One region of the Lichenihabitans sp. Uapishka_5 genome, then DNA from elsewhere that is predicted to be linked to it. Evidence: riboswitches for the same ligand, from Rfam matches in the RefSeq annotation. Region 1 holds a riboswitch; the other holds the start of a gene.
The links. A riboswitch is a leader RNA that binds a small molecule or an ion and turns the genes downstream of it on or off. The one in region 1 is predicted to bind thiamine pyrophosphate.
Positions count from the first base shown of each region.

Region 2: linked by a shared signal. The riboswitch ahead of P7D22_RS17725 (FAD-dependent oxidoreductase) and the one ahead of P7D22_RS02425 (ABC transporter permease) in region 1 are both predicted to bind thiamine pyrophosphate.

Region 1 covers NZ_JARPVX010000003.1:94,343-101,911, forward strand. Annotated here, with positions in the region: gene P7D22_RS02410 (AI-2E family transporter) at 1-500, opposite strand, end outside; gene P7D22_RS02415 (hypothetical protein) at 682-1,251, opposite strand; gene P7D22_RS02420 (HAD family hydrolase) at 1,359-2,018, shown strand; TPP riboswitch at 2,055-2,169, shown strand; gene P7D22_RS02425 (ABC transporter permease) at 2,161-3,015, shown strand; gene P7D22_RS02430 (ABC transporter substrate-binding protein) at 3,045-3,980, shown strand; gene P7D22_RS02435 (accessory factor UbiK family protein) at 4,050-4,316, shown strand; gene P7D22_RS02440 (VOC family protein) at 4,317-4,835, opposite strand; gene P7D22_RS02445 (efflux transporter outer membrane subunit) at 5,018-6,529, shown strand; gene P7D22_RS02450 (efflux RND transporter periplasmic adaptor subunit) at 6,526-7,569, shown strand, end outside.
Region 2 covers NZ_JARPVX010000068.1:1,652-9,220, reverse strand. Annotated here, with positions in the region: gene rph (ribonuclease PH) at 1-651, opposite strand, end outside; gene ureC (urease subunit alpha) at 971-2,683, shown strand; gene P7D22_RS17750 (metal-sensitive transcriptional regulator) at 2,888-3,199, shown strand; partial or broken gene ureE (urease accessory protein UreE) at 3,310-3,801, shown strand; gene P7D22_RS17740 (urease accessory protein UreF) at 3,804-4,466, shown strand; gene ureG (urease accessory protein UreG) at 4,463-5,086, shown strand; gene P7D22_RS17730 (GNAT family N-acetyltransferase) at 5,098-5,643, shown strand; TPP riboswitch at 5,672-5,790, shown strand; gene P7D22_RS17725 (FAD-dependent oxidoreductase) at 5,829-6,797, shown strand; gene thiS (sulfur carrier protein ThiS) at 6,794-6,991, shown strand; gene P7D22_RS17715 (thiazole synthase) at 6,996-7,569, shown strand, end outside.

The sequences.
Region 1 (7,569 bases):
GGAGGCTGGCGCACCTCGACGGTGGTCGGCTTCGCGCCGTCAGGGGACGCGGCTGTTGCCGCCGCCTCGGGAGCGTTGGTGCCCTCGGGCTTCATATGCTCGCCGATGCGTTCGGTCATCGAGCGGAGCCGACCGAGGGTGGCACCCTGCAGGGCCGTCGCCTTGGTCTCGATCGTGGCAGCATAGCGCGGGACGTCGCCCGCCAATCCGGCGATCTGCAATCCGATGATCCCGACCAGAACCCCGATGGCGCCAAGGCCAATGACCACGGCAACCAAAACCGAGGGAATCTGCGGCACGTGGATTCGGCGTAGCAGCGCCACGATCGGCGACAACACGAACGACAACAGGATCGCCAGCGTGATCGGGACCAGCACCTCGCGACCGAGGTAAAGCGCTGCCACGACCACAACGCCGGTGATCAACGTGACGAGGCTGTTCAACCCAGGCAAAGGTGGCGGCGTGACCTGTGCCGGCTGCCGCGCCGTCGTATCCGCCATGGTGTCCATCCCCAAATTCCACGCCACGGCTAAGCCGTGATGGCCAGTCCAGCCCCCGCCGGCAGGCAGCTAACGTGCCGAGGCCCAGATCGTTCGCAGCATGGCCGAGGTTTGTGCCTCAAAATGAAAAAGGCGCGGCACCCGGAGGGTCCGCGCCTGTCATCCGCCTTGTTCAGACGTGTCAGTCCAGCTGCAAGCCAGCCGCGATGGCATCGTGGGCATCCGAGCCGAAGCCGAACGATTCGATGATGCGCTCCTGCAAAACCGTCAGAGCTTCCTTGTCGCGATACATGGCCTGCTCGGCCGCTTCGGCACGCCGCACCATGATTTCAAGGCTGCGCTGGCAGTCTTCGAGCCGCTTCTCGGCCGTGCTGGCGGCATCCTGCCAGCGGGCCGCCTCGGCCTCGGCGGCCTGGATCTGGGCGTTGGACCAGGAATCGACCTGCTTCACGTGGTCTTCGAGCTGCTTGTAGCGGCTGAGGATCAGCGACATGCCCTTGGAGGCCCGGTCCAGGATCTCGAGGCTGGCGTCGCCCGGGGCGGCCCGCTCGGCGCGCCGCGGCATCGCCACCACGGAGGGCTCGGCAGGAAGCTCGGCTTCTGGCAAGGGGGCCCGCTGCACGGTCGCGCGGGCCTCGGTCGCCACCGGCCGTGTCACGAGATCGGCCAGCGACACGCGTGTCAGCTTGGGCGACGTCGGCCGGCTCAGTGAACCGAGATACGAGCGGGGAAGGTCTTCGGCGAGGCTCATGCAGGGGTCCGACGACGGAGGCGGGCGTAAACCGACGCTAAACAAACGCGGTTAACGAAACCTTAACGACCATCGCCGACCCGATCCTGGCCATGCTAGAAGGGTGCATGACAGCGACACTCCTTTTCGACCTCGACGGCACGATCGCGGAAACCGACCACCTGCATTTCGAGGCGTTCCAAAGCATCTTCACGCCCCACGGGGTGGCGGTCGATTGGGACGTCTACACGTCGCGCATCATCGGCCGAAACAACCCCGACATCGCGGCGGAGTTCGTGCCTGGGCTGCCCGAAGCCGACCGTCTCATCCTGATGGACCGCAAGGAAGCGGCCTACCGCGAGCGCCTGCATGCGGTCGAGGCCGCGTCAGGCTTGCTGGGCCTGTTAGATTGGGCCGATGCCGAGGCGGTCCCTTGCGCGGTCGTCACCAATGCGCCGCGCGCCAATGCCGATGCGGTGCTGGCCATGCTGGACATCCGTCACCGCTTCAAGCTGGTGGTGATCGGCCCCGAGCTGCCCCAGGCGAAGCCACATCCCCTGCCCTATCTGACGGCCCTCGACGCCATGGGCGGCGATGCGGCCCGGTCGGTCGGGTTCGAGGATTCACGCACCGGTATCGCCTCGGCCGCGGGCGCCGGCCTCGGCGTCGTGGGCATCGCCTCGACCTTCGACCCCGAGGCGCTGCGGCAGGCCGGCGCCCATGTGGCCGGTCGAGACTTCACCGATCCGGCCATCCTCGACTTCGTGCGCCGCCGCACGGGTCGATAAACCGGGTTGCCGGCGGCCCCGGTCGTCTTTAAGCTTTCCGCTACGTCGGGGTGTTCGGTGTTCAAGCCGAGCTGAGAGCTCTCGCCCGTGAGAGAAACCCGTTGAACCTGAACCGGATCATGCCGGCGGAGGGAACGAAGCGATGCCCAGGCCCGGCCTGCGGTCCGAACCCTGTGTGGCGGGCCCGTCCATTATCCTAAGCCCGCCGGTGCGGGACGACCTCGCTGTTTCGCGGTTCGCGGCTCTCTCGAAGACCGTGCCGTGGACCGCCGTGTCGACGCTCCTCGGGCTGATGGCCGCCTGGGAAATCGCCGTGCGGGCATTCGCGGTGCCGCCGTACCTGCTGCCGGCCCCATCGCGCGTCGCCACAACGCTCGTCATCCGATTCCCGCTGCTGTGGCCCGACGCACTCGTGACCTTCGGCGAGATGATCGGCGGCCTCGCGATCGGCGTCCTGGCCGGCGCCGGTGCGGCGCTCCTGATGGCGCGGGCGCCGATCCTCGAACGCGCCCTCGCGCCCATCCTCGTCGTCACCCAGGCGCTGCCCGTCTTCGCCATCGCGCCGTTGCTGGTGATCTGGCTCGGCTTCGGCATCACGTCGAAGCTCGCCATGGCGGCGCTGGTGATCTTCTTCCCGGTCACCACCACCTTCCTCGAAGGCCTGCGCCGCACGGACGAAAATCTCGTCGACCTGGCGCGGCTGCATGGCGCCAGCCGGCGCGACCTGTTGTTCCTCATCCGCGTCCCGGCCGCCTTGCCGGCGCTCGGCAGCGGGCTGCGGGTGGCGGCCGCCGGGGCACCCATCGGCGCCATCATCGGCGAATGGGTCGGCTCGTCGTCGGGCCTTGGCCTCGCGATGTTGCATGCCAATGCCCGCATGCAGACCGACGTCGTCTTCGCCGGGCTGACGATCCTGGCCGCCTTCTCGGTGGCCTTGTGGGGGCTTGTCGGCCTCCTGACTCGCCGTCTCGTCTTCTGGGCGCCCGACACGCTTTGAACCCGTTCACAACCGGAGAGAAATCCTCGATGCGCTTGATCGCCATGCTGCTGGCCGCCTTCATGGCCACGCTGACCCCGGCCCTGGCCGAAACGAAACTCACGATCCTGCTCGACTGGTTCGTCAATCCGGATCATGCCGCTCTAGTGATCGCCAAGGAGGGCGGCTTCTTCGCCCGGCACGGCCTCGACGTCAGCTTCATCGAACCCGCCGATCCTGCCATGCCGCCGCGCCTCGTCGCAGCCGGACAGGGCGACATCGCGGTCACCTACCAGCCGAGCTTCTACCTGTCGCGCCAGGAAGGCATCGACCTCGTGCGGGTCGGCGCCGCCATCGCGACGCCGCTGAACACGCTGATCGTGCTGGAGGACGGCCCGATCAAGAGCCTCGCGGACCTGAAGGGCAAGTCGATCGGCTATTCGGTGTCCGGCTTCGAGGACGTGATGCTGTCGGCCATGCTGGCCAAGGCCGGTCTCACGGTCGCCGATGTGAAGCTCGTCAACGTCAACTTCGCCCTCACCGAGGCGCTCGTCAGCAAGCAGGTCGATGCCGTGGTGGGCGGCTACCGCAACTTCGAGCTGACCGAGATGAAGCTCGCCGGCCATCCCGGCCGGGCCTTCTACCCGGAGGACGTCGGCTTCCCCGCCTATGACGAGTTGATCTACGTGACGACCCCCGACAAGGCCAAGGCACCGCAAACCCGGGCCTTCCTGGACGCCACCGAGGACGCGACGTTGTTCATCCTCAACCACCCGGCCGAGGCCTGGGCCCAGTTCATCAAGGCCTATCCGAAGCTCGACGACCCGCTCAACAAGCAGGCCTGGGCCGATACCTTGCCGCGCCTCGACCATGATCCCGCCGCTGTGGACCTCGCCCGCTACACCCGCATGGCCGACTACCTGAAGAGCAAGGGGCTGTTGAAGGCCGTCGAGCCGGTGGAGCGCTATGTGGTGCCGGTGAACTAAGGCGCCGCCCACCCTTGCGCGCCGCGACCGTTCGGGCCATCTGGGACCTCAGGTCGAGGGAGAACCAGCATGGCGCCGCGCGGTCGCATATTCGATGAGATGGCCAAGTTGATGACCGATGCCGCTGGCGTCGCCCATGGGGTCCGGCGTGAAGCCGAGACGGCGGTCAAGACCCAGGCCGAGCGGCTTCTGTCCTCCATGGACGTGGTGTCGCGCGAAGAATTCGAGGCGGTGCGCGACATGGCCGCCACGGCGCGCGACGAGAACGAGGCCTTGAAGAAGCGCCTCGTGGTGCTTGAGGCGAAGCTCGCCTCCGGGGCTGCGACGGCCGGCTGATCATGCCGGCGGGATCGGCTCGGCCAGCAGGGACTTGAGGTCGAGCGCTAGCGACACCATCGCGAGTCCACCCTCGCGGTCGAGCGGCCAATCCGTTTGCGGCCGGTCCCAATAAAGTTCGACACCATTCTGGTCCGGGTCCCTCAGGTAGAGGGCCTCGCTCACGCCATGGTCGGACGCTCCATCGAGCGATACGCCGGCCGCGATCAACCGGCGCAGCGCCGTCGCAAGGTCGGCGCGCCGTGGATACAGGATGGCGAGGTGGTAGAGCCCTGTCGTCCCGGCCGCAGGCGGCGACCCGCCATGGCTTTCCCAGGTGTTGAGACCGATGTGGTGGTGGTAGCCGCCGGCCGACACGAAAGCCGCCTGACGCCCGAACCTCTGCATCAAGGTAAAGCCCAGCACCCCGCAGTAGAACCCGAGAGCCCGGTCGATATCGGCCACCTTGAGATGGACGTGGCCGATGCGGGCGCCGGACGCGATCGCCTCGCCGGGAACGGGGCTTGATGTCGTGGTCATAGGCGAACCGTCCTTACCTGCGCTGGGCTTCCATGACGCATCACCCGGCCCTTTCACGCCATCCACAACGATGGCTTCGGGGTCATGGGTCGTCGCTGTCGTTCTGCCATAATCCTGAAGCTTAAGCTGCGGGCAATATTCCCGCGGCGGCTTGGTCACGAGTGCGACACCGAGAAGACCAGATGTCCACAACGCGCGGCGAGGCCCGGCGTGTTGTAACGGCCCTCGCCGTTTCGTTCGGGCTATCGGCCTGCGTGCTCGACACGACGCGGCCGGGCGCCGACCTCGCGGTTCCGAACCGCTTCGACCATGCCGGAGCGACACCGAGCCCGTCGATCACCACCGACTGGCCTGCCTTGTTCGGTTCGCCGGAACTGACGCGGCTGGCTCGATCGACGGCCGACAACAACCTCGACGTCCAGGCCGCCGCGGCTCGCATCATCCAGGCCGACGCGCAGGCGCAGATCACCGACGCGGCCTTGCTGCCGACGCTCGACAGCAACACCAGTTCTTCGCGGAGCTGGACGCCCAGCACGGCGCGCTCGACGGCGAGCCCGTACACCACGACGGCGCTAGGCTCGCATCAATTGGGGCTGAGCGCTTCCTACGAGCTCGACCTTTGGGGCCGCAACCGCCTCGCCGGCCTCGCGGCCGAAGAAACCGCGGTGGCGACCCGCTTCGCCAAGGACACGCTGGTCCTGTCTTCGGTCGCTGCCACGGTGAACGCCTACCTCACCCTGTTGTCGGCGCAGGACCGGATGGCGGTCGCAGTCACCAACCTGAAGGATTCGCGTTTCATCCTGGAGGCCATCAAGAGCCGCCTCGCGGTTGGCACCGTGTCGCAGCTCGAAGTGGCCCAGCAGGAAACGCTGGTGAACCAGGTGCTGGCCCAGTTTCCGCCGCTGCAGCTTCAACTGCAGCAGGCCAAGACGCAGATCGCCATCCTGGCCGGCCGGACGCCCGAAAGCCTGAGCATCAAGGGTGGCACCCTGACCCGTCTGAAAACGCCATCGATCCCGGCCGGCGTCCCGTCGCAACTGCTGCGCCGGCGGCCGGACGTCGCCGAAGCGGAATCGACGCTCGCGTCATCCGACGCCAGCGTCGGATCGGCCAAGGCCGCCTTCTTTCCCACGCTCAGCCTGACTGCGAGCGGCGGCTTCGAGAGCACGGTGTTGAAGACCCTGCTGCGGCCCGAGGCGGCTTTCGGCTCCGTGGCGGCCGGGCTGACGCAGCCTTTGTTCGACGGTGGGGCCCTGCAGGGCGATTTCGCTTTGGCGAAGGGTCGCAATCTCGAAGACCTCGCCGACTATCGCAAAGCCGTCATCCAGTCCTTCGTCGATGTGGAAAATGCCTTGATCGCGGTGGAACAGGACACGGAGCTGCAAAAGCGGCTCTCGACCGCGGTCGACTCGTCACGGCGTGCCTATGACATCACGGCCGAACGCCTCAAGGAAGGAACCATCGACATCGTGCAGGTGCTGCAGGCGGAGCAATCCTTGTTTTCCGCGCAGGACGCGCTGGTCACGGCGCGGCTGAGCCGCTTTCAGGCCCTTGCCAGCCTGGCGCAGGCGCTCGGCGGCGGCTGGGTGCAGCCGGCCGCCGTCACGGTGCCGCCGCTCGATGGTGCGCTGCCGGGGCTCGCGCGCGCTTTGTCGGGCCCGGTCGCGGCAGGGCTCGAGGGTCCGCGGTCGTGAGGCGCCTCGTTTGGCTCGTCCTGATCCTGCTGGCTGCCTTTGTGGCGGTCGAGCGCATCCCGGCTTTGCACACACGGCTGCCCTGGCTGCCCGACGTGCCGGGGTTGACGGTCACAAACCACGAGACGGCCGACGCCGGCGGCGCAGCCCAGGAGTCTGAACCGCAAGGCCAGGGCCGACGCCGACGTGGCGGTGGCGGTGGTCGGCGCGGCGGCCCCGATGGCACCACGCCGGTGCTGGCCAGCCCCGTCGAGCGCGCCGACGTGCCGGTGACCGCGGAGGTGCTGGGCACCGTGCAGGCGACCAACAGCGTTACGGTCAAGAGCCAGGTCGACGGCAAGCTGGTCGAGCTCGCCTTCAGGGACGGGCAGGACGTGGCCAAGGGCGACATCCTGGCCCGCATCGACCCCGTCACCTTTCAGGCCGCCTACGATCAGGCCGTCGCCAAGAAGGCTCAGGACGAGGCCACCCTGGCCAATTCACAGGCCGACCTCGTGCGCTACACCAAGCTGGCCTCGACCCAATATGGCTCGGCCCAGCAGGCCGATACCCAGAAGGCCCAGGTGGCGCAGAACAGGGCCTTGATCGAGCAGGACACGGCCGCCATCGACAACGCCAAGGCGACGCTCGATTACGCCACCATCCGGGCACCTATCTCGGGCCGTACCGGCATCCGGCTCGTCGACGCCGGAAACATCGTGCATGCGTCCGACACCACCGGCATCGTCACCATCGCGGAAGTGAAGCCGGTCGCGGCCGTGTTCAACCTGCCCCAGCAGCTGCTCGGCCAGATCAACGCCGCCCAGGCGGGCGGCCCGCCGTTGAAGCTCGAAGCATTCAACCCCGACACCCGGCAGCTGATCGACACCGGCGTCCTCGACGTGGTGGACAACACGGTCGACCAGACCACCGGCACCGTGAAATTGAAGGGCAGCTTTCCCAATACGGCGCTGCAGCTTTGGCCCGGCCAGTTCGTCAACCTGCGGCTCACCATCGCGACCGACCCCGACGTGGTGGTGGTGCCGACCCCGGCGGTGCAG
Region 2 (7,569 bases), on a different contig from region 1:
CATGGCGGCGAGCTGATCTTCGGTGAAGGGTGCGCCTTCGGCCGTCGCCTGCACCTCGACGAGGCCACCGCGGCCGGTGAGCACGAAATTCGCGTCGGTTTCGGCGGCCGAGTCTTCCTGGTAGTCGAGGTCCAGCACCGCCGCGCCCTTGACGATGCCGCAGGACACCGCCGCCACGTGGTCGCGCAGCGGGATCTCCTTGACGATGGAGCGCTGGCGCATCCAGGCGAGGCAATCGTGCAGCGCCACCCAGGCGCCCGTGATGGCGGCCGTGCGCGTGCCGCCATCGGCCTGGAGCACGTCGCAATCGATGCTGATCTGCCGCTCGCCCATCGCCGAAAGGTCGACCACGGCCCGCAAGCTGCGCCCGATCAGGCGCTGGATCTCCTGGGTGCGGCCGGACGGCTTGCCGGACGTCGACTCGCGCCGGGTGCGGGTCAGGGTGGCGCGGGGCAGCATGGCATATTCGGCCGTGATCCAGCCGCGGCCCTGGCCGCGCAACCACGGCGGCGGCTTGTCTTCGAGCGTCGCCGTGCAAAGCACGTGCGTGTCGCCGAACTTCACCAGGCACGAGCCTTCGGCATAGCGCGCGACGGCACGCTCGAGGGTGACGGATCGCATGGCATCGGCGGCACGCTTGGACGGTCGCATGGGGTCTCCTTGGTGGTTTTCGCTGTAGGCGGGAACGCCCGCGCCCGCAACCTCGGGCGGGTGCGCAGGCCGAACCGGGTGGTTCGGATTGGCACAGGCTCCCTTTACGCGGCGCAACGGAACTAAAACCCGGCCTGGATGATTTGGATCTCGAAAGACCTGCACTTGAGCCTCCGTCGAGCCCTGCTTGACGGAGGTATTTTTTTGGCCGCGTGGGAGCCTTGTGTGCCTGGCTGAAATCTTCTTCAGGCGCTGAGCAAAACGAGCCTTCCGTTTTCGTCGACCCGGACTATTGTGACGGCCGAGGGGTTTTCACCGCATGGCCAGCACGCTTTCCCGTTCAGCCTACGCCAACATGTTCGGCCCGACGGTGGGCGATCGCGTCCGCCTCGCCGACACCGAATTGTTCATCGGCATCGAGCGTGACTTCACCACCTACGGCAACGAGGTGAAGTTCGGCGGCGGCAAGGTGATCCGCGACGGCATGGGGCAGTCGCAAGCCTCGCGGGCCGAAGGTGCGGTCGACACGGTCATCACCAACGCGGTGATCCTCGACCATTGGGGCATCGTGAAGGGCGACGTCGGGCTCAGGGACGGTCGTATCGCGGCGATCGGCAAGGCCGGCAACCCGGAGATCCAGCCTGGCGTCGACATCATCATCGGGCCGGGCACGGAGGTCATCGCCGGCGAAGGCAAGATCCTCACGGCCGGCGGCTTCGATACCCACATCCATTTCATCTGCCCGCAGCAGATCGAGGAAGCGCTGATGTCGGGCGTCACCTCCATGCTGGGCGGCGGCACGGGGCCCGCGACCGGCACCTTCGCCACTACCTGCACGCCCGGGCCCTGGCACATCGCCCGCATGATCGAGGCGGCCGACGCCTTTCCGATGAACCTCGGTTTTGCCGGTAAGGGCAATGCCTCGACGCCGCGTGGCCTCGTCGAACAGGTCGAGGCCGGCGCCTGCGCGCTGAAGCTGCACGAAGACTGGGGCACCACGCCGGCCGCCATCGACAACTGCCTGTCGGTCGCCGACGACCACGACATCCAGGTGATGATTCACACCGACACGCTGAACGAGTCGGGCTTCGTCGAGGACACCATCAAGGCCTTCAAGGGCCGCACCATTCACGCCTTCCACACCGAGGGTGCGGGCGGCGGCCATGCGCCCGATATCATCTCGGTGGCGGGGCTCGACAACGTGCTGCCGTCTTCCACCAACCCGACGCGGCCCTTCACGGTCAACACGCTCGACGAACACCTCGACATGCTGATGGTGTGCCATCACCTCGATTCGTCGATCCCCGAAGACCTCGCCTTCGCGGAATCCCGCATTCGCAAGGAAACCATCGCGGCCGAGGACATCCTGCACGATATCGGTGCGCTCTCGATGATGTCGTCCGACAGCCAGGCCATGGGCCGGGTCGGCGAGGTCATCATCCGCACCTGGCAGACGGCCGACAAGATGAAGCGCCAGCGCGGTCCCTTGGCCGGGGAGCGGGACGGCACCGACAACCTCCGGGTGAAGCGCTACATCGCCAAATACACCATCAACCCGGCGATCGCGCATGGCGTGTCGAAGCACATCGGTTCGATCGAGCCCGGTAAGCTCGCTGACCTCGTCTTGTGGTCGCCTGCCTTCTTCGGCGTGAAACCCGACCTGATTATCAAGGGCGGCGCCATTGCGGCCGCCCCGATGGGCGACCCGAACGCCTCCATCCCGACCCCGCAACCGATGCATTACCGCCCGATGTTCGGCGCCTTCGGGCGGGCCGTCGCGGCAACAAGCCTGACCTTTGTGTCGCGGCAAGCCGTTGCGGCCGGGCTCGCGGAGCGGCTGCGCGTCACGAAGCCTCTGGTGGCGGTCGAGAACACGCGCGGAAGCTTGCGCAAGTCGAGCATGATTCACAACGACGCAACTCCGGCGATCGACGTCGATCCGGAAACCTACATGGTCAAGGCGGACGGAGTGCATCTCACCTGCGAGCCGGCCAGCGTGCTGCCCATGGCGCAGCGTTTCTTTCTGTTTTGACTGGCGTCTCTGACATAAGGAAATGTTAAAAAATCATTGCTCTATGTCATATTCGGCAGTAAATTTTGGGTGTTGCCAAGGTCAGTCGGCATTTGCTGCGGCGACTTTGCATTTAGAATCGATAAATCGCTTTAGAATATTCGTGCAATCATTATGCAGCCGCCTCGATGGGGCGCTGCTCGAACGTGGGGCTCAGCACCAGCCATGCGGGTGGATGTCATCGAAGAGCGAATTCAGGCCAAGCGCGACGTGAGCGAAAAAACAGCCATTCTGCAGCGCCTCGCACGTATCGAAGGCCAGGTCCGAGGTTTGCGGCAGATGGCCGAAGGCGATCGTGGCACGGTGGAGCAGATCCAGCAGGTGAACGCCGTCATCGCAGCCTTGCGGGAGGTGGCGTTGCTGTCGATCTCGCAGGAAGTGAAGGGGCAAGTCGCCGGCATGGCCGGCGTGCCGGCCGACAACGCCGACCTGCAGCGCCTCGTCGATCTTCTGCGAAGCACTTTCCGGATCGTCTGAGGTCTGGCGCTCCGCGCGACCGCCCGATACAAGCGCCGACGCCACGTCGCGTTCCGGTCGAATGGGTTTCGAAAACCATGAATGAGCATGCTGGATCGTCGGGCCAGGACATGCCCGTTCGGGCGATCCGGGTTGTGACGCCGGGCGGCGCCGCCTGCCACGATGCCGTCGTGCTGGATTTCGACGATCGCCATCGCCGCCGCCTTGCCCTGAAGGGCACGCGCGGCATCGCCTTTCTGCTCGACCTGCCGCAGGCGGTGCTGCTGCGCGGCGGGGACGTGCTGGAACTGGAAGACGGACGCCGGATCGAGGTGGTGGCGGCTCCCGAGCCGATGGTCGAGGTGCGGGCCGCCAGCGTCGAGGCCCTGGCGCGTCTCGCCTGGCACCTCGGCAACCGTCACCTGCCGGTTGAGATCCGGCCGAACGCGCTGCGCATCCGCCGCGACCACGTCATCGAGGCGATGCTGGAAGGCCTCGGCGCTCGTCTGCGGACCATCGAGGCGCCGTTCAACCCGGAAGGCGGCGCTTATGCGTCGAGCCATGCGACCGGCACGCAGGCCCATGATCATGGCCATGGCGCGCACCATCACGCCCACCCGCATTGATGGCCGATGAAGCGCTGCTGCGGCTGCTGAGCTGGACGTCGCCGTCCTTTCCGGTCGGCGCCTTCACCTATTCGCACGGCCTGGAAACCGCGGCCGACGAGGGTCGCATCGCCGATGCCGCCACATTGGCGGACTGGCTCGACGGGCTGCTGCGCCATGGGGCCGCCCGCAACGATGGCATCCTGGCCGCGGCGGCCTGGCAGGCCCGAGAGGCGGTGGCGTTGGCGAGCCTCAACGACCTGGCCCTGGCGCTGTGCCCGTCGCGGGAGCGACACCTCGAGAGTGCCGGCCAAGGCAAGGCTTTCGCGGCCGCGATCCGGGCTGCCTGGCCCGAAGCCGTGCCGGCCTGGCCGGCCTCGGGCGACCTCGCTTATCCGGTCGCCTACGGCAGCGCCTGCGGCCGGGCCGGCATTCCGCTCGGTGCCGCGCTCGAAGCGCTGGCGCATGGCTTCGTGGCCAACCTCGTGTCGGCGGCCATCCGGCTCGGCGTCGTGGGGCAGACGGGCGGCCTGCGGGTCTTGGCCGGCACGGTGCCGGCCGTGCGCGAGATCGCGGCCTTTGCGGCCACCGCGACGCTTGACGACCTCGGCGGCGCGGCGCAGCAATCCGATGTCGCGGCCCTGCGCCACGAAACGCTGTATTCGAGGTTGTTCCGTTCATGAGCGCATCCCATGGCCCCTTGCGGGTCGGCATCGGCGGCCCCGTCGGCTCGGGCAAGACCGCCCTGATGGAGCTCTTGTGCAAGCGGCTGCGCGGCACGCACGACATCGCGGCCATCACCAACGACATCTACACCCGCGAGGATGCCGAGATCCTGGCGCGCGCCGAAGCGCTGCCGCTCGATCGCATCATGGGGGTCGAGACGGGCGGCTGCCCCCATACGGCGATCCGCGAAGATGCCTCGATCAACCTTGCCGCCATCGACACGATGAACGAGCGCTTTCCCGCTCTCGACCTCATCCTGATCGAATCGGGCGGCGATAACCTGGCCGCCACCTTCTCGCCCGAGCTCGCCGACCTGACCATCTACGTCATCGACGTGTCGGGCGGCGAGAAGATCCCGCGCAAGGGCGGCCCCGGCATCACCCGCTCGGACCTGCTGGTCATCAACAAGACCGACCTCGCCCCCTATGTCGGCGCCTCGCTCGACGTGATGGAGCGCGACACGGTGACCATGCGGCGCGGCAAGCCCTACGTGTTCTCCAACATGAAGTCCGGCGACGGGCTCGAGCGCGTGGTGGACTTCATCGTGGCCAAGGGCGGTCTGGCCCCGGCCGCCTGAGGATGGGGCCGGTGATCGAGACGGAGCGTCTCCTGCTGCGTCCCATCGGGCTCGACGATGTGGCGGACTGCACGGCGCTTTGGGGCGATCCCGCCACGATGGGCTTCATCGGCAACGGCCAGCCGCTGAGCGCCGAGGAGGTCTGGTCCCGCACCCTGCGCCACATCGGCCATTGGCACGCCCTCGGCTACGGCTATTGGGCGGTGCGCGAAACGGCGAACGGCGGCTTCGTGGGCGACGTCGGGTTCCAGACCCTGCGCCGCGCCATCGAGCCAAGCCTCGGCGACCGGCCCGAGATCGGCTGGGTGCTGGCCGCGGCCGCCCAGGGGCGTGGCTTTGCCCGCGAGGCCGTCGCGGGCGTGCTCGATTGGGCCGACGCCCACCTTTCGGCGGATGAAACCTGCTGCATCATCCGGCCGGCGCATGCGCGCTCGATCCGCATCGCCGAGGCCGTGGGCTACCAGCGCACCGGCACGGCCCGCTATGGCGCCGCCAGCATGGAGGTCTTCGCCCGACCCCGGGGCTTTCAATCGCGGCTTCTCATTCCCACATCTTGACCTGTCGTCGAGTTTTGCGGAAACACGGCGGACTGCCGAGGGGAGCCCCGCCAAGGGGCTGAGAGATCGCTGACTGCAACGCGGCGCGATTGACCCTTATCACCTGATCCGGATCATGCCGGCGGAGGGACGGACACCGAGATGCGAAGCGATCCGAAAGCCATTTGCGTCACGAGCGCGCGCCGATGCACGTGACCGTGATCGGCGCCGGCGCGGCGGGGCTCGTGGCCGCAACAGAACTGATGGAGCGCGGCGCCAGCGTGACGGTGCTGGAGCGTGGCCGCGAGATCGGGGCTGGCGCCACCTCCTGGTACGCGGGCGGCATGCTGGCCCCCTGGTGCGAGCGCGAAGGCGCCGACGCTGCCGTGCTGGCGGAAGGCCGCTTGGCGCTCGACTGGTGGCCGAAGCATTTTGCCGGCACGGTGCAGGCCGGAACCCTGGTGGTGACGCCACCCCGTGACGCGGCCGAACTGCAGCGCTTCGCCCGCCGTACCTCGGGCTTTACGACCCTGGATGCCGCTGGCGTCGCGGCCCTCGAACCCGACCTCGAAGGTCGCTTTCGCCAGGGTCTGTTCTTCGCCGACGAAGCCCACCTCGATCCCCGCGCCGCCCTGCGCAGCCTCGCGGTGGGGCTTGTGGCGCACGGTGCCGCCGTGCGGCTCGGCGTTTCGGCCGATGAGGCCGAGGTCGAGGCCGATGCCGTGGTGGATTCCCGCGGGGTCGCGGGGCGCGACAGGCTGCCGGCCCTGCGCGGCGTGCGGGGCGAGATGGTGATGGTGCGCACCACCGACGTGACACTGTCGCGGCCGGTCCGCTTTCTGCACCCGCGCGTTCCGCTCTATATCGTGCCGCGTGGCGACGGCCGCTTCATGGTGGGAGCCACCATGATCGAGAGCGATGCCGCCGGGCCGATGACGGTCCGCTCGGCGCTCGAGTTGCTGAACGCCGCCTATGCGCTGCACCCGGCCTTTGCGGAAGCCGCCATCCTGGAGTTCGGCGCCGGGGTCCGCCCGGCCTATGCCGACAACCTGCCGCGCTTGGTGCGCGACGGCCGCGTGCTGCGCCTGAACGGCATGCACCGCCATGGCTTTCTCCTGTCGCCCTGGCTCGCCCGCCAGGCCGCCGAGGCGCTCTTCCCCATGAGGTCCGCATGACGCTCACCATCAACGGCCAGCCGGCCGACCATGCGGCCGCCACCCTGGCCGAACTGGTCGAGGCGCTCGGCCTCGCGGACGCCAAGGTCGCGACCGCCCTCAACGGCACCTTCGTGCCCGTGCGGACCCGCGCCGCGACGCCCCTCTCGCATGGCGATCGCATCGAGGTCGTCGCACCACGCCAGGGAGGCTGACACCATGGAGTTCTACGGCAAAACGTTCGGCTCGCGCCTGCTGCTCGGCACGGCGCTTTATCCATCCCCCAGCGTGATGGCCGAAGCCGTGCGGGCGTCGGGTGCCGAGATCCTGACGGTGTCGCTGCGCCGGGAAAGCGCCGCCGAGCGCCAGGGGCAGGATTTCTGGACCCTGATCCGCGACACTGGCGCGACCGTGCTGCCCAACACGGCCGGCTGCCATTCGGTGAAGGAGGCCGTCACCACGGCCGAGATGGCCCGCGAACTGTTTGGCACGCCCTGGATCAAGCTCGAGGTGATCGGCGAGGCCGATACCCTGCAGCCCGATGTCTTCGGGCTCGTCGAGGCGGCTCGCATCCTGTGCGCCGACGGGTTCGAGGTGTTCCCCTACACGACCGATGACCTCGTGGTGGCGGAGCGCCTGCTCGAGGCCGGCTGCCAGGTGTTGATGCCCTGGGGCGCACCGATCGGCAGCGGCCGCGGCCTTAACAATCCTTACGCCTTGCGTTCGATGCGGGCGCATTTCCCCGATGTGCCGCTGGTGGTGGATGCCGGCATCGGTCTGCCGTCCCATGCGG